Regions from separate parts of the Methylobacterium sp. Leaf94 genome, predicted to be linked through region 1. Evidence: riboswitches for the same ligand, from Rfam matches in the RefSeq annotation. Region 1 holds a riboswitch; each other region holds the start of a gene.
What was found. Region 1 has a riboswitch for cobalamin ahead of ASG63_RS09150 (CbtB domain-containing protein). Riboswitches for the same ligand answer to the same signal wherever they lie in the genome.
Positions count from the first base shown of each region.

Region 2: linked by a shared signal. The riboswitch ahead of ASG63_RS06825 (TonB-dependent siderophore receptor) and the one ahead of ASG63_RS09150 (CbtB domain-containing protein) in region 1 are both predicted to bind cobalamin.
Region 3: linked by a shared signal. The riboswitch ahead of ASG63_RS01965 (TonB-dependent receptor) and the one ahead of ASG63_RS09150 (CbtB domain-containing protein) in region 1 are both predicted to bind cobalamin.
Region 4: linked by a shared signal. The riboswitch ahead of ASG63_RS06910 (TonB-dependent siderophore receptor) and the one ahead of ASG63_RS09150 (CbtB domain-containing protein) in region 1 are both predicted to bind cobalamin.

Region 1 is NZ_LMRM01000012.1:156,290-160,316, forward strand. It holds gene cobW (cobalamin biosynthesis protein CobW) at 1-474, opposite strand, end outside; gene ASG63_RS09140 (DUF1636 family protein) at 471-911, opposite strand; gene ASG63_RS09145 (CbtA family protein) at 904-1,674, opposite strand; gene ASG63_RS09150 (CbtB domain-containing protein) at 1,702-1,878, opposite strand; cobalamin riboswitch at 1,917-2,109, opposite strand; gene cobU (bifunctional adenosylcobinamide kinase/adenosylcobinamide-phosphate guanylyltransferase) at 2,195-2,728, shown strand; gene cobO (cob(I)yrinic acid a,c-diamide adenosyltransferase) at 2,725-3,324, shown strand; gene ASG63_RS09165 (hypothetical protein) at 3,324-4,027, shown strand, end outside.
Region 2 is NZ_LMRM01000008.1:150,362-154,388, reverse strand. It holds gene ASG63_RS06835 (DUF6925 family protein) at 1-433, shown strand, start outside; gene ASG63_RS06830 (AAA family ATPase) at 448-978, shown strand; cobalamin riboswitch at 1,075-1,273, shown strand; gene ASG63_RS06825 (TonB-dependent siderophore receptor) at 1,384-3,492, shown strand; gene ASG63_RS06820 (DUF1624 domain-containing protein) at 3,492-4,027, shown strand, end outside.
Region 3 is NZ_LMRM01000002.1:37,068-41,094, reverse strand. It holds gene ASG63_RS01965 (TonB-dependent receptor) at 1-1,881, opposite strand, end outside; cobalamin riboswitch at 1,990-2,191, opposite strand; gene ASG63_RS01960 (hypothetical protein) at 2,268-2,579, opposite strand; gene ASG63_RS01955 (FdhF/YdeP family oxidoreductase) at 2,887-4,027, shown strand, end outside.
Region 4 is NZ_LMRM01000009.1:8,527-12,553, reverse strand. It holds gene ASG63_RS06910 (TonB-dependent siderophore receptor) at 1-2,051, opposite strand, end outside; cobalamin riboswitch at 2,391-2,606, opposite strand; gene ASG63_RS06905 (DUF2934 domain-containing protein) at 2,778-2,966, shown strand; gene ASG63_RS06890 (hypothetical protein) at 4,012-4,027, shown strand, end outside.

The DNA.
Region 1 (4,027 bases):
GTCGTCCGCGCGCTGGGCGGCGAGCGCCGCCGGATCGTCGGCGAAGAAGCCGGCGGCCACGGCCGGGCCGTCGATGACCGCGACCACGCCGTCCACCGTCACCCGCGAGCGGATCGCCGGCCACTGGAAGGCCTGGACCAGGGGTTTGGGCAGGGCGAGGCCCGAGGTCTCGATCAGGATGTGCTCGGGCGGATCGGCCCGGTCGAGGAGCTTGTTCAGAGCCGGCACGAAATCGTCGGCCACGGTGCAGCAGATGCAGCCGTTGGCGAGCTCGACGATGTCCTCGTCGCCGCAGCCCTCGATGCCGCAGGCGGCCAGGAACGAGCCGTCGAAGCCGATGTCGCCGAACTCGTTGACGATGATGGCGAGGCGCCGGCCGTTCGCGTTCTCCACGAGGTGGCGCACCAGGGTGGTCTTGCCGGCCCCGAGGAAGCCCGTGACGATGGTGCAGGGGATCTTGGCGACGAGGGTCATTCGGCGGCGTCCGGAAGGGGGGGCGCCGCGACGGGCGGCGGGAATGGGGGAAGGCGGGCGACGACGCCCTTGCGGAATTCCTGCGGCCGGGCCTTCCACGGCACGATGCCGTCCGGCGTCTCGGCATAGAGCGCCACGCCGTCCAGGATGGTGCCGGCCGACGCGACCGGGTCGAGATCGCCGTAGACGTAGGTCCAGCGGCCTTGCGAGGCCACCGCCACCGTGCAGGGGCGCTTGCAAACCGAGAGGCATTCGACGCTCTCGACCGTGATGCCCGGGTGGCCGCCGGCGCTCACGGCGTCCTGAAGCGCGGCGAGCAGGCGGGCGCCCGCCCGCGGCTCCGAGGCGTCGCCGGCCGTCCGGCAGGTGGCGCAGACGTAGAGGGTGACGGCGGCGTGGTCCGTGTCAGGCCGCGGGTCGGGCATGTGGTCAGGCATGGGTCGGCCGCGCGTGGGTCGGCCGGGTCTTGCCGAACAGCCCCCAGGCCCAGCCATAGGCCAACCCGATCACCGCCCAGAACACGAAGGCGATGCCCAGCGAGCGCGCCGCGAACTGCGCGGCGTAGGAGGCCGGCAGGTTCGAGGCGGCGTGGCTCGCCTCCGGCGCACCCGCGAGATGGGGCGCGACGAGGAGCACAATGCCGCCCGCGATGGTGATCGGCGCCCGCCGGATCGCGATGAGGTAGAGCCCCATGGCGGTGGCCGCGGCGGTCATCACCCACCAGAACTGGCGGTCGGCCAGCGGCGCGGCCTCCATCCCGGGGAGTTCCGGCGCGAGGCCGAGGGCGGGGGCCAGCGCCACCGCGAGGAAGCCGCCGATGGCGAAGCGCAGGCCGGTCTCGGGGCTGGGCTCGCGGTTGCAGGCCAGGAGCACGGCACCGAGCAGGAACGCGTAGCCGACGCCGCCCACCAGGGTGGCGAGCGCGGTGAAGGCCATGCGCGGCAGGCCGGGGCCGGGCTGCCAGTCGGGCGCGACCTCGCCGCCCGCCACCGAGGGATCCTTGGTGCCGTGATCGTGACCGCCATGGACGCGGACGATCAGCGAGGCGGGGGTCGGCCGAACGGGGGCGGCGGAGGCCTGCGTCTCGTAGCGCTCGGCCGCGATGATGAGCGGCGAGGTGAGCGCGAGCTGCAGGCCCGTCGCGACGACGGCCGCGAGGAAGCCGGCGACCAGGGCCGCCGACACGAGCCGGATGATCATGGGATTGTCTGCCTTAAGCGGAGACGCTCAGTGGCAGGGGAAGTTCTGGCTGTGGCGGAAGTCGTGCGCCGCGTTGTGCAGCGCCATGGCGGGGGCGAAGCCCGCCATGAACACGAGGCCGAGGCCGAGGAAGGCGGCCACGAGCACGGCGCCGAGGCGCTCGTTGGTGCGGGTGCCGGTCAGGACGAGGGTGTTGGTCGACATCGGGTTCATCTCCTGGCCGCCCCGCCGGCGGCCGTCAAGCATCGAGCGGGAGGACGGCAGGTCTCCTGGCTCGCGGGTCGCTGGTCCTGCCGCCTTCCCGGATCGCTCCAGTGGCTGATGGCAGTCCCGTCTCCGCTCACAGTTGCGGGGGCAGCTGCGGTTTCGAGGTCGCCCCCTCACCGCATTCCCTTTTCACCCCGTCGCCGGGGCACCGTCCGATCCACGCTTCTACGCGGTTGCCGATCCGCTGACAACGCGGCCCGGATCGGATTCCCGCCTTTGACCCGGGACCTCGATTTCGGGCACAGCAGGCCGCATGCCGCATCCTCCACCCAGACTGACCCTCGTGCTCGGCGGCGCGCGCTCCGGCAAGAGCGCCCATGCCGAGGGGCTGATCGAGGCGCAGCCTCGGCCCTGGCTCTACCTCGCCACCGCCCAGGCCTGGGACGACGAGATGCGCGAGCGCATCGCGCTCCACCGCGCCCGCCGCCCGGACGGCTGGATCACGCAGGACGTGCCGCTCGCCCTGCCCGAGGCGGTCGCCGCCGCGACCGGGCCGGTGCTGGTCGATTGCCTCACCCTCTGGCTCACCAACCTGATCCTGGCGGAGGCCGACGTGGACGCCGCCACCGCCGCGCTGCTCGCGGCCTGCACGGCGGCCCCCGGCCCGGTGGTCCTGGTGGGCAACGAGGTCGGCCTCGGGATCGTGCCGGACAACGCGCTGGCCCGCCGTTTCCGCGATGCGGCGGGGCGCCTGCACCAGCGCCTCGCGGCCCAGGCGGACCGCGTCGTCCTCACGGTGGCGGGCCTGCCCCTGGTCGTGAAACCCCAACCCGGAGCCACCCCATGACCGACGCCGACCGCCATCGCGAAAAGATGGAGAAGCGCAAGGCCGTCCAGGATGCCGAGGTGGCGGAGAAGACGATCGAGAAGGGGCTCCTCATCGTCAACACCGGGCCCGGGAAGGGCAAGACCACGGCGGCCCTCGGGCTGATCCTGCGGGCGCTGGGCCACGGCTGGCGCGTCGGCGTGGTGCAGTTCATCAAGGGCGCCTGGGACACCGGCGAGAAGCACGCCCTCACGGCCTTCGGCGACCGGATCGACTGGCACACCCTCGGCGAGGGCTTCACCTGGGAAACCCAGGACAAGGCTCGCGACATCGCCGCCGCCGAGCACGCCTGGGCCAAGGCCCTTGACCTTATGGCCGATCCGACGATCCGCCTCGTGGTGCTGGACGAGCTCAACATCGCCCTGCGCTACGACTACTTGGATCTCGAGGCCGTGGTGGCGGCCTTCCGGGCGCGCCGACCGGACCTCCACGTCGTGGTCACCGGCCGCAACGCCAAGCCGGCCCTGATCGAGGCCGCCGACCTCGTCACCGAGATGGCGGTCGTGAAGCATCACTTCGCCGCCGGGGTGAAGGCGCAGGTGGGCATCGAATTCTGATGCGCTTCGTCCTCGGCCCGGTCGGGCTCCTTGTCCTGTCGGGCATCCATCCGGCCTACGCTGAAACCGCGCTGGCCTGGCCGGCCAGCTATCTCGGCCGCGTCGAGGCCCTGGCGGTGGTGGAGGGCCTGAACGCCCGGCTGCTCGCCAGCCGCTCCGCCACCGCGACCCTCGAAGGCTGGTGCGCCGAGCACGGCATGGCCGCGACGCCGCGGCTCGCGGCGAATCGGCAGCGCGGCGCGGACAAGCCCGCCTCGGAGGAGACGCGCCGGCGCCTGAATGCCGTCCCCGACACCGTCCTCCGCTACCGTCAGGTGCGGCTCGCCTGCGGCGACCACGTCCTGTCGGAGGCGGACAACTGGTACGTGCCCGAGCGCCTGACCCCGGAGATGAACCGCCTGCTCGAGACCACCGACACGCCGTTCGGCCGGGCGGTCCAGGCCCTCGGCACGACGCGGCAGACCATCGGGGCGGAACTCCTGTGGCAGCCCCTGCCGCAAGGGTGGGAGCAGGCGCCGCCCCCGGCGTCGACCTGCGGCGACCTCGCGATTCCCGACCATCTGTTCCGGCACCGGGCCGTGCTGTTCACGGCGGAGCGCGTGCCGTTCTCGGAGGTGGTCGAGACCTACGGGGCCGCCATCCTGGCCTTTCGTCGCGCCGCGCGGCCCGCCGATCCGGCCTGCGCCGCATCCCCGTCGGACGG
Region 2 (4,027 bases), on a different contig from region 1:
GGCGCGGGCCGGGCGCGTCGAGGTCTATGCCCCGATCCCCGGGGCTGGCGGTACCAGTCCTGAAGGTCCGCACACGCACGTACTGCCGAAGCTCCTGCGCAGCGGTCGGACCCATGCCGCCACGACGCCGATCCCGGCGGGCTGGGTCCCCTGCGGAGGCCTGCACCCGGCCCACCCCTACAAGGACATGATGGGCGACCGCATCACCTTCGATACCGGCCGCTACGAAGCGTTCCAGGCGATGCTCGACCATTGGGGTGATCCGGAACTCGTGGCCATCAAGCGCGGCGGGCCCGAGGCGCCCGGCGGCACGGTGTCGACCCGCCACGCCCAGGGCGCACGCCGGGTCGCCGAGGCCCAGGCACGTTACCTGCGGGGCGAGATCATCGAGGCCACGGCAGGCGACGACGAGGATGCAGAGGCGGCGGCCTGACCGTGACCCGGACGGTGCCCGGCAGGAATCGGTGGGGTACGCCCCAGAGGGTAATCGGCCTAATCGGCTGCCCGGGCGCGGGGAAGACGACCTACGCCCGCCGCTTCGATCCGCTCGACGGCTGGGTCCACCTCACCCTCGACGACTTCCGTCAGACCCTCTGGCCGCCGCACCGGCAGGTCTACTGGGAACTCAGGCAGGGCTCACATGACGATGCGGCCCGGGACCTCCTGCACCGGGTCAAGGAAGCGGCCCTGGATGCCGCCCTGACGAGCGGCTTCAGCGTGGTGATGGCGGACACACATCTCATCAGACCCGTGTTCGAGCGCGAGCTTGGGATCGTCGCCCGACACGGGCTCACCGTGGAGTGGAAAGTGTTCGACGTGCCGTGGGAGGTTCTGAAAGTCCGCAACGCGGAGCGTGGTCGGGTGGACCCGTCGCATCGCCAGCCGGATGAGGTCCTCCGGTTCACCTACGAGGTTTTCCAATCCCCGGACGCTTGGTGGCGTAGCTTGTCGCCGCAGCAGGTCGAGGTCCTGACCTGACGGACGCAGCGAGCGATCCGTGTTCCCAAGTGTTGCCGGCAGGGCATAACCCCTCGTGCATTGCACTTGGTCCGTTGACGGGCATGGGCGTCGGCATGGTACCTCGGCTGTGACGGTTCCTCCCCGGAGGATCAAAAGGGAACGCGGTGCGGGGGTAGCCCCAACGCCGCGGCTGCCCCCGCAACTGTAAGCGGCGAGCCCTTCGCCACCGACGTCACTGAGCGGCCTCGCTCGGGAAGACGGTGAAGGGCGATGACCCGCGAGCCAGGAGACCTGCCGTCAGTCGTGGTCACACGCGAGACACGCTGGGCGGGGTGCCCCGGCGGGTGCGGAAGCATGCGCGCTGCGCGTGGTTCGGCCTCGTTCGCGGTGACGTGCCACTGCCGTCGCCCGAGGCCCATCAACGTGTCCCGTTCACCGTCCATCCCGCTGATGTCCGTGCTGGCCCTGTCCTGCGCGATCCCCACCGCCGTCGCCGCCCAGGGGGCGCCCTCGGGCGAGACCGCCGTGGTGCTCGACGCGCTTTCGGTCGAGGGTACCCTTACCGCCATGCCGACCTACCGGGTGCCCGAGCTCTACAGCGGCTCCAAGACGGTGACGCCGCGCCGCGACCTGCCGCAGCAGGTCGACGTGGTGCCCCGGGAGGTCCTGGTCGACACCGCCGCGACCCGGGTCGAGCGCGCCCTCGACTACGTACCCGGGGTCGGCAAGCAGAACGACTTCGGCGCCCAGAACCTCGCCCTCTACTCCGTCCGCGGCTTCGCAACCCAGGATATCTTCCAGAATGGGTTCAACATCGCCCGCGGCTACAACGGCGCCCCCGACACCCAAAACGTCCAGTCCATCGAGGTCCTGAAGGGCCCGGCCGGCGCCCTCTATGGCCGCAGCGATCCGGGCGGGACCGTGAATATCCTCACCAAGCAGCCCGTAGCGCGACCCTTCGTCGAGATGGGCACTCTGTTCGGCAGCTTCGGCAACGCACGCACCACGGTCGATGCCGGCGGGGCGCTGAGCGAGGACGGCAGCGTCCTCTACCGCTTCAACGGCGCGCTCGCCCGCCAGGACAGCTTTCGAGATTTCGTCGACGGAGATCGGGTGCTGCTCGCGCCGGTGGTGAGCTGGCAGGTCACCCCCGACACCAAGATCACGTTCGAGGCGCAGTACCTGCGCAACCGCCAGACCTTCGACCGCGGTACGGTGGCGGTGAACAACCGCCTCGGCCTCGTCCCGCGCTCGCGCTTCTTCGGCGAGCCGGGCGACGATTCCGTATCCGAGAGCGCGCTGCTGCAGGTGCGGTTGGAGCACGCCTTCAACACCGACTGGCATTTGCGCGTCGCCACCCACCTTAACACCGGAAGCCTCACCGGCCTGCAGACCGGCACGACCGGGATCCTCGACGACGGCCGCACGCTGCTGCGCGAGTTCCGCCAGCACGACTTCACCTGGGGCGTCGCCATCGGGCAAGCCGAACTCGTCGGGCGCTTCGAGACCGGGCCCATCGCCCACACCTTGCTGCTCGGCCTGGAGCACGAGCGCTACAACAGCACCGAGAACCTCCTGCGCTCGACCCCGCGCCTCGACCCCTTCGCCATCGACCTGTTCAACCCGGTCTACGGGCAGGCCAAGCCCCCGTTCACGCGCCGCTACAGCGCAAGCGAGAACGTCGGCAACACGGCGGTCTACCTCCAGGACCAGATCGCCCTGAGCCCGGAATGGAAGCTGCTGCTGGGCAACCGCACCGACTTCTACAACCAGACCTTCCGCGACAAGGTCGCGAACGAACGGACCGAACAGGACCGTACCGGCTTCTCGCCGCGGGCCGGGCTCGTCTACCAGCCGCTGTCGTTCCTGGCGCTCTACGGCAACGTCGCCGCCTCGTTCCGCCCCAACACCGGCTTCGACAGCGCCTCCCGGCCCTTCGCGCCCGAGACCGGGTTCGCGTACGAGGTCGGGGCCAAGCTCGACCTGTTCGACGGCCTCAGCGTGACGGCCGCCGCCTTCCACATCGAGAAGGAGAACGTGCTCACCACCGATCCGGCGGACTTCTTCTTCCAGATCGCCGCCGGGGCCGTACGCAGCCAGGGCTTTGACGTCAGCCTCGTCGGGCAGGTCACCCCGGAGTTCCGGGTGATCGGCGGCTATGCCTTCATCGACGCGGCCGTCACCCGCGACGAGGTGCTGCGTCCCGGGTCACCCCTCCTCAACATCCCGCGCCATAGCGGCTCGCTGCTCGGCATCTACGAGGTCCAGGCCGGCGACTGGAAGGGTTTTGGGATCGGCGGCGGGTTCCGGGCCGTCGGTTCGCGCCTCGGCGACAGCGGGGTCGAGAGCTTCCGGCTGCCCGGCTACGTCCTGACGGACGCGCTGGCCTACTACCGCTATGAGAACCTGCGCTTTGGGCTCAACGTCGACAACATATTCGACGAGACCTACTACGAGCGCTCCTACAACACCTTCTGGGTCGGCGTCGGCGAGCCGCGGCGGGTCACCGTCAGCATGACGGCACGGTTCTGATGGGCGAGCGTCCGGAGCCATTCGAGGCGTCCGCCGGCATGTCGGCCCTGTCCGGCCGCATCGCGTCAATCGATGCCCTGCGCGGACTGGTGATGGTGCTGATGCTGCTCGATCATCTGCGCGAGACCTGGTTCCTCCACGTTCCCGTAGCCGACCCGATCGACGCTCGGACAACTCTGCCGGCCGTGGCCCTGGCCCGTCTCGTCGTCAGCCTGTGCGCACCCATCTTCATCGCGCTGACCGGCGTGGCAGCTTTCCTGTTCGGCACCAAACATTCGCTGGCCGAGACACGAGCCTACCTGCTGAAGCGTGGCCTCGTTCTAATGGCGCTGGAGGTCATCTACCTCTCGGAACTGTACTGGGGCGTCGCCAGTCCGACGATTTGGCTGCAGGTGATCTGGTGCATCGGCATCTGCATGATCGTCCTGGCGGTGCTGATCGGCCTGCCGCGTCCGGTCCTCTTCGTTGTCGGATCGCTGATCGTCTGCGGACACAACCTCCTCGACCCGATCCACCTCCAGCCTGACCAACCATT
Region 3 (4,027 bases), on a different contig from region 1:
GCCCGGCCCCTCGCCGAAGGTGAACCCGGCCGAGGCGATGGTGGTGGGCGCCTCCGGGACTCGGTTGCCGACGGGGTCGCGGTCCGCGAAGCGGGCATTCGTCACCGTCAGGTCCCCCTCCAGGGAGAGCCAGGGCGTCACCGCGTAGCGGTTGGTCCATTCGACGCCGAAGCGGCGGGTGGGACGGCTCGGCTCGGTGGTGCCGCTGTCGCCCTGGAACAGGTTCTCGGAGGCGAAGTCGAGCTGGAACAGCGTCACCGCCGTCTCCAGCCCGGCGAGGCTGCGGTTGCGCAGGCCGATCTCCGAGCCCGTCGAGGGCACGAGGAAGGGCGAGCGGCTGATGTTGAAGAGCGGGCTCGCCGGATCCACCGTGGCGGTGACGCCGCGGGCATCGTTCGAGTGGAAGCCGCCCCCGTAGTTCACGAACACCTCGGTGTCGAACCAGGGTCCCAGCACGAGGCCGAGCTTCGGGTTGACGATCCCGTCCCGGGCCGTGCCGGAATTGGCCGGCGTGTCCGAGCGGACATCGGCGGAGAACCCGTCGGCGCGCACGCCGACGCTGGTGCGCAGCCAGTCGGTCCAGCGCATCCGGCTCTCGACGTAGAGGGCCGCGCTCGCCTCCAGCACCCGGTCATCGAGCACGGTCGAGCGGGTTTGCCGCGCCGTGGTGTTGAACAGGCCGACCCGGATGGCGTCGGTGCGGGTCTGGAGGCCGATCTCGTTCTCCACGGCCAAGCCGAACAGGGTGCCCTCGACGGTGTGGCTGACCTCGCCGCCGCCGAGCACCCGGCTGTCGCGCTGGCGGAACTGGTCGCCGTTCACCGGATCGTTGAGGAAGTAGGTGAAGTCGTTGAACAGGTTCATGCCGTAGCGGATGACGTAGCCGCTCGCCCGGGTGATGCCGGCGTCGCTCGTCCGGCTCCAGCGGCCTGAGAGGGAGAAGCGGCCGGTGTCGCCACCGTCCGTGGGATTCAGGGAGCCGAAGCGGCCGATGATCCCCTCCGCCACGGCGCGCTCCGGGATCTGGTTGGTGGCGTTCCACTTGGCCCAGTAGGCCATGCCCGTCAGCGCGAAGCCGTCGAGGGCCGTGCCCTGGCTGTAGCGGACGACGGCGTTCAGCTTGGCGAGGCGGTCGGGCACGTCCCAGGGGCCGTCATAGGTCTGGGCCTCGCCGGCCACGAGCAGGTGGCCTTCGCCGAGGGGCGCGGAGGCGATGCTGAGGGCGCGCTTGTAGCCGAAGCTGCCGAGCGACGTCAGCGCGAGGTTGCGCGCGACCGTGTCGAGATAGTCGATCCGCACCGAGCCGGCAGAGGCGAAGTCGCCGTCGCGGACGAAGTAGGGTCCCTTGTGGAATTCGACCGCGCCGACGAGTTCCGGGATCAGGAAATTCAGGTCGGCATAGCCCTGGCCGTGGGCGTGGGTGCGCATGTTCACCGGCATGCCGTCCACGTGAAGCGCGATGTCGGTGCCGTGGTCGAGGTTGAACCCGCGCAGGAAGAACTGGTTGGCCTTCCCCTCCCCGGAATGCTGGGTGACGATGAGGCCGGGCACGCTCTCGAGCGCCTCGCCGGGCCGGGTGATCGGCCGGCCGTTGAGTGCCGCCCCCGAGATCACGCCGGCGCTCGCCGCATCGACGCTGCGGAGGCCGCCGCCGATGCCGGTGACGCCGCCGACGAATCCCGCATGGGCGGCCGGCCCGCGGCCACCGCTGGCCGGGGCCTCGGCGGTCACGGACAATTCGGCGAGGTCCGCCTGCGCAGTCTCGGCGAACGCGTCCGGAATCCCGGCGCCGTAGGGCAGGAAACCGGCGCAGGCGCCGAGGAGCCAGGATCGGGCGGTGGGCCGTGAACGGGGAAACGAGCGAAAACGGGAGGACGACATGGGACCTCGGGCGACGTCTGTGGCACGTCACCGCGAACGAGGCCGGCCCGGATGCCGCACGGCATCCGCCCCGACACCCACCAGGACACCCCGCCCGATGCGTTTCGCGTGTGACCACGACTGACGGCAGGTCTCCTGGCTCGCGGGTCACCGCCCTCTCATCGTCTTCCCAGATGTCGAGACACCCAGTGACGTGCTGATGAGGAACTCGCCGCTTACAGTTGCGGGGGCAGCCGCGGCGTTGGAGCAAAACTCCTCACCGCGTTCCCTTTTGATCCTCCGGGGAGGAACCGTCCGACGCCAGGAAGCCCGACACGCGGTGACGGCGTCAATGGCCGCGCGGGGTTTTCGGGCCGGTGTGCCCGGCAGGCGACAGGCGTCGGGCGTCAGGGTCGGTCATCCGGTTTCCGCGCCGGCGCGCGCCGGTGGCCCGTGCCGGCCAGGACCGCGCCACCGGCCGCGAGGCCGAGGAGGATCCATTTCAGGGGAAGGCGCTCCGCGCCCTCGCTGCGCTGGGGCGCGGTCACCATGTGGCCCGGCGGAAGCTCCACGCCGGGCTTGCCGTAGGCCTGCGCGTCGGCGATCTGCTCGGCCGACACGGCCCATTCGGCGCCCACCTGCCGGTCATGCGCCATCACCGCGAGGCCGACCGCGAGGCCGACGGCCGCCGCCGCGAAGATCCTCACCGGCGTCCGCATCTCCCACGCTCCCGTCTTCCCCGCTTTCCAGCGGCCGATCCGGCCCGAGGGTTAGGCGATCGACCCGCCCTCCGCCAGGGACCGGGGCCGAAGAGGAGGGTCCCGATTTTCCGCATTGCGGCCTGGAACGGTTTTAACCCGGTCTTCATCGGCTCTGCAAAAAACGCATGGGACCCCTAACGGCATGACTGGCCTGCGTTTTCGCGCGATTGAGCGCGCGCTGTGCATCGCGATATCGCTGGGGCGAGACTGCTCCGCTTCGCGGCCGATCGTCGGCCATGCGAGCCCTGCCCCTCAGGACCCCGTCATGGATCATCCGGTCGCGACCCCGAAGCGCTCCTCCGCGGCTGGCGGCTGGGGGGCCCTGAAAAGTTGCGGCAAGCACCTGCTGGGAAGCCGAGCGCCCCTGTCGGGTGCGCGCGCCATGCTGAAGGCCAACCAGCCCGACGGCTTCGACTGCCCCGGCTGCGCCTGGGGCGATCCGGCGCACGGGTCCTCGTTCGAGTTCTGCGAGAACGGCGTGAAGGCGGTGTCCTGGGAGGCCACCGACAAGCGCACGCCGCCGAAGTTCTTCGCCAAGCACACCGTGAGCGCGCTGCGCGGCTGGACCGACTACGCCCTGGAGGGCGAGGGCCGCCTGACGCATCCGATGCGCTACGACGCGGCCAGCGACCGCTACGTCGCCACGACCTGGGACGCCGCCTTCGCGGAAATCGGCGCCACCCTGCGCGGGCTCGACCACCCGGACCAGGCCGAGTTCTACACCTCGGGCCGCGCCTCGAACGAAGCCGCCTACGTCTACCAGCTCTTCGCCCGGCACTACGGCACCAACAACTTCCCCGACTGCTCCAACATGTGCCACGAGGCCAGCGGCATCGCCCTCCAGGCGGCCATCGGCGTCGGCAAAGGCACCGTGCTGCTGGAGGATTTCGAGAAAGCCGACGCGATCTTCGTCGTCGGGCAGAACCCCGGCACCAACCATCCGCGCATGCTCGGCGACCTGCGGCGGGCGGCCCAGCGCGGCGCGAAGGTCGTGGTGTTCAATCCCGTGCGTGAGCGCGGGCTGGAGCGCTTCGCCGACCCGCAGAACACCGTGGAGATGCTGCGCGGCGCCAGCGCGCCGGTGGCGAGCCACTACTACCAGCCACGCCTCGGCGGCGACATGGCGGCGTTCCGGGGCATCGCCAAGGCGGTGTTCGCGGCCGACGATGCGGCCCTGGCCGTCGGCCAGCCGTCGCTGCTCGACCGGACCTTCCTGCGCAACCACACCGCGGACTACGAGGCCTACCGGGCCACCGTGGACGCCACCCCCTGGGAATCCATCGAGGACCAGTCCGGCCTGGCCCGGGCCGACCTCGAGGTCGCGGCCGGGGTCTATCTCGCCGCCGACAAGGTGATCTGCACCTGGGCCATGGGCGTGACCCAGCACCGCCACTCGGTGGCTACCG
Region 4 (4,027 bases), on a different contig from region 1:
ACCAGGGTGTAGGCCGGGCGCTTCGCCTGGTTGCCGAAGTCGCTGAAGGTCTCGCCCACGTGCTGCAGGCCGACCCGGGCCTCCCAGGCCGGGGCGAAGGCGTAAGTGACCCAGAGGTTGCCGACGCGCTCCGGCACGTCGATGGGCTGGCGCCCGGCATAGGACACCACCGCCCCGCCGACCGCCTGGTCGAAGGTGTCGTACTGGGCGTGCAGCAGCGCCAGGTTGGCGTCGATGCGCCAGGCCTCGGAGAGGTGCAGGCTCAGGGCCGCCTCGACGCCGAGGGAGGATTGCTGCCCGACCTGGGTCGAGAGCGTCGGCTGGCCCGGCACCGCCGAGATCAGGTTGTCCTTGACGATGCGGTAGCCGGCCAGCGTCCACTCGGCCCGGCCGTCCCAGGCCACGCCCTTGGCGCCGACCTCCACCTGCTCGCCGGTGGAGAGCCGGAAGCTGGCGAGACTCTGCGACAGGGAGATCAGGCTGCCCACCGGATCGGTGGCGGTGGCGTACTGGGCATAGAGCGCCAGCAGCGGCGTCGGGTTGTAGACGGCGCCGAAGCGGTAGCTCAGCGCCCGGAAGTCGCGGTCGAAGGTGTTGCCGGTGACGAGGTCGGTCCGCTGCAGCACCGGCGCGTCGTAGCGCACGCCGGCCAGGAGCGAGACCTGGTCGGACAGGATCAGGCGGTTCTCGGCGAAGACCGAGGCCTGGCGCGTGCTGGTGGCGTAGGCGGGCCGGGCGCGGCCCTCGGCCGGGAACAGGCCCGGGTCGTAGGCGAAGGGATCGACGCTGGTGGTGGTGTCGAAATAGAAGTTGTTGGTGTGCCGGAAGGCGATGTGGTTCACGTCGAACCCGGCCAGGAATTCGTTGCGGAAGCCGAACAGGGTGCCGCGGAAGGTGGCGTCGAGGCGGTTCCCGATCTGCTCCTGCTGGTGGTAGATCTCGAGGTAGTCGGAGCGGTCGATCCGGCCTGTGCCGCGGTTGAAGGCGTATTGCTCCACGTCCCGCCACTGGCGCCGGCTCTGGAGCCGGTAGGCGGTGTTGCGGACCGTGACGTCGGCGCTCGGCGTCCACTCGGCGCGCAGTTGCGTCCAGTTGTCGGTCCAGAGGATCTGGGCGTCGCGGACGTTGTAGTTGTTGAACCGGAGGGCGTCGCGGATGCGCCCGTCGACGAGGGGCGTGCCCCAGTAGCGGGCCGGCTCCTGATAGCCGAAATCGTGGCTCAGGGTGACGGCGAGGTCCGGCGTCGCCTGCAGGGTCAGGGCGCCCGAGACCGCGAGGTTGCGGAAGCTCCCGTCCGGGGCGATCCAGCCCTCGGCCCGGTTGCCGCTGATGTTGAGGCGGTAGGCGAGCGCCTCCCCGATCGGGCCGCCGGAATCCAGGGCCAGACGCGCCAGACCGTCCGAGCCGACCGCCGCGCGGGCCTCGTTGAGGGGCGTGAAGACCGGCTTCTTGGTGACGACATTGATCACGCCGCCGATGGCGCCGTCGCCGTAGAGCACGGAGGCCGGCCCGCGCAGCACCTCGATGCGCTCGACGTTCCAGGTGTCGAACGGGAAGGTGACGGTGCCGGCGCCCACGAACAGGCGGGTGCCGTCGTAGAGCTGCTGGATCGAGTTCGGGCCGGAAAAGCCCCGGGCCGTGAAGGCGCCGTTGCCGTTGCCCGGCGCCGCCACCGTGGTGATGCCGGTGGCGTTCTGGGTGACGGCCTCCGCCACCGTGTTCTGGCCGCGCAGCCGCGTGGTCTCGCCCGCGATCACGTCGACGCTGGCGGGGGTCTCCAGGGCCGTCAGGCCGAGGCGGCTGGCGCTGCGGCCGGGGCTGCGCAGGTTGAGCCCCTCGGCGGGCGCCGGGCCGCCCCGCCCGGAGCCCGCGACCTCCAGGGTCTCCAGGGTGACGGCCGGCGGGACCTCCCGGGTCTCGGCCTCGGCGGAGATCGGCAGCAGGCCGCCGAGCAGGGCCGCCAGGGGCAGGACGTGTCGCGACGGCAAGGTCGGGCCTCGCCGCGACCCGCGCGCGTTCGCGGTTCGGGACGGGATGGGGGCGACGGGCATAGGGTAACGGGATGTGGGGCAACCGGACATGGGGCAACCGAACAAGGGCGCGGGCATCGGTCGGGGCCGACCTGCCGTCTCCGCTAGACTGAATGTTATAACATTACAATTGGCAAGCGGGGCCCGGGGCCGGCGTGTCCGCGGCGCAGCCGTCACCGGGCCGCGCGGGGCGGCCGGAGGGAGCATGCGGGAGCAAGACTTGCGGGCGAGGACGGGCATCGACGGGACGGCTGACGCGACGAGTCGCGCGGAGTGGCACGTCACCGCGAAGAGGTCGGTCCGTTCGCGGCAAGCGAACGCCCCGACACCCACCAGGACACCCCGCCCGATGCGTTTCGCGTGTGACCACGACTGACGGCAGGTCTCCTGGCTCGCGGGTCACCGCCCTCCCATCGTCTTCCCAGGCCCGGGTCCTGACGGACCGTTCACCCAGTGACGTGTTGATGAGGAGCTCGCCGCTTACAGTTGCGGGGGCAGCCGCGGCCTCGGACTCTCGCCCTCACCGCGTTCCCTTTTGATCCTCGTTAAAGAGGAACCGTCGCGGGTAAGCTAGGCCGTTTCCGGCGCCGCCGTCAAATCCCCCGGGGTTCGGCAGCCTGCCCGGCGAAGGGGGCGACCGGGGCGGCCTCACGCGGATCGGGGGACAAATCCCGCCGTGGAGCGTTGGCCCCGCAGGGAGAACCGGGCTGTGACGCTGTGACCGAGACTGAAGGAGCAGAGAGCACGATGTCCGAGGATGGGATCACGTTCGAGCGGATCCGCGAGCGCGCCCATGAGATCTGGGAGCGCAACCACCGCCCCGAGGGGTTCGAGGTCGAGTTCTGGCTGATGGCCGAGCGGGAGCTGCGGGCCGAGCGCGCCCGCAACGCCCCGAAGTCGGCCGCACCGGCGCAGGAGGACGCCGCCTGTCCCTGACGGCGCCGGGGACGGGCTCGGGGGCGGGTCGCCTCAGCCGCTCGCCGCCACCGCGTCGTGGTCCGCGAACAGGATCGCGTGGGTGAACGGGCCGTCGACGCGCATCAGGTCCCGGACGAGGGCCTAGGCGGGGACGTCGCGGACGGCCGCCCAGGCGCGGTAGCAATTCGGTGGGACCCGTCCCCGTCCGGTCTCCAGCTGCGAGAGGACAGTGTCGTATTCGGCCCCGACCACATTGGCGAGCGGGCGCCGGCATAGGCCGCGCGCCGCGCGCAGGGGCTTCAGGAAGCGACCGCCCTCCCGGCCCGGTTCCGACACCCCCGCCGAATCCGGGCGTTGGCGGTGAGCGGACACGTGGGACATCCCCCCTCGGACAGCATGGGGAGGGCGCAGGCCCGGCCGGCGCCGTCGCGACGCCGCGGGCGGGGGCGCCGTTCGACGCGCCAGATCCGGCGGCGCCGCCGGGCTAGTCGGAAACAGCCCGGACTGCGCCGTGATCCGTGGATCGGGACTTCCCGTTCGGGAACGCTCCGTTCCCGCGTCGCCTGCGCCCGCACCGGATGTGCCGCGCGCCATGAGGGCGCGGGCGACGCGGTCGGTGCTGAGCGACGGCTTAGGGCGCGATACGGCCCGTGCGGGCGACGGCGATCGCCTTCGGGTTCTTTATCGAGCGATTGCCGGAGAAAACCAACGATCCCGAACCGCGTGTCGACGGGCCCGCGATCCCGCCGCGGCGGGCCGCCTTCCGCCGCGCCGGGCACGGGGTCTCGACCCTCATGGTCCTGGGGCTGGGGTTCGGACTGGCTCTAGCCTGGGTCGTCTTCCTCTGTTGGGTCGCTCACGGAGTGCTAAGGTTGATAATGGACTAACGACCGCAGTGCAGCTGAAATTGTGCAAAGCACAAAAGTGCTGTTTATTTCCGCTTGTGTCCTCTCAATACCTAGGTAGTCTGGCTTCCGGTGTCGTTGGTGCGCAAATGCTTCTGATCTGTTTTGCCTCGCTTGGAGCTGCCGCAAGCCAGGCCGTGCGCCTGCCGGGTCTTCTGGTGATCGTATCGCTGC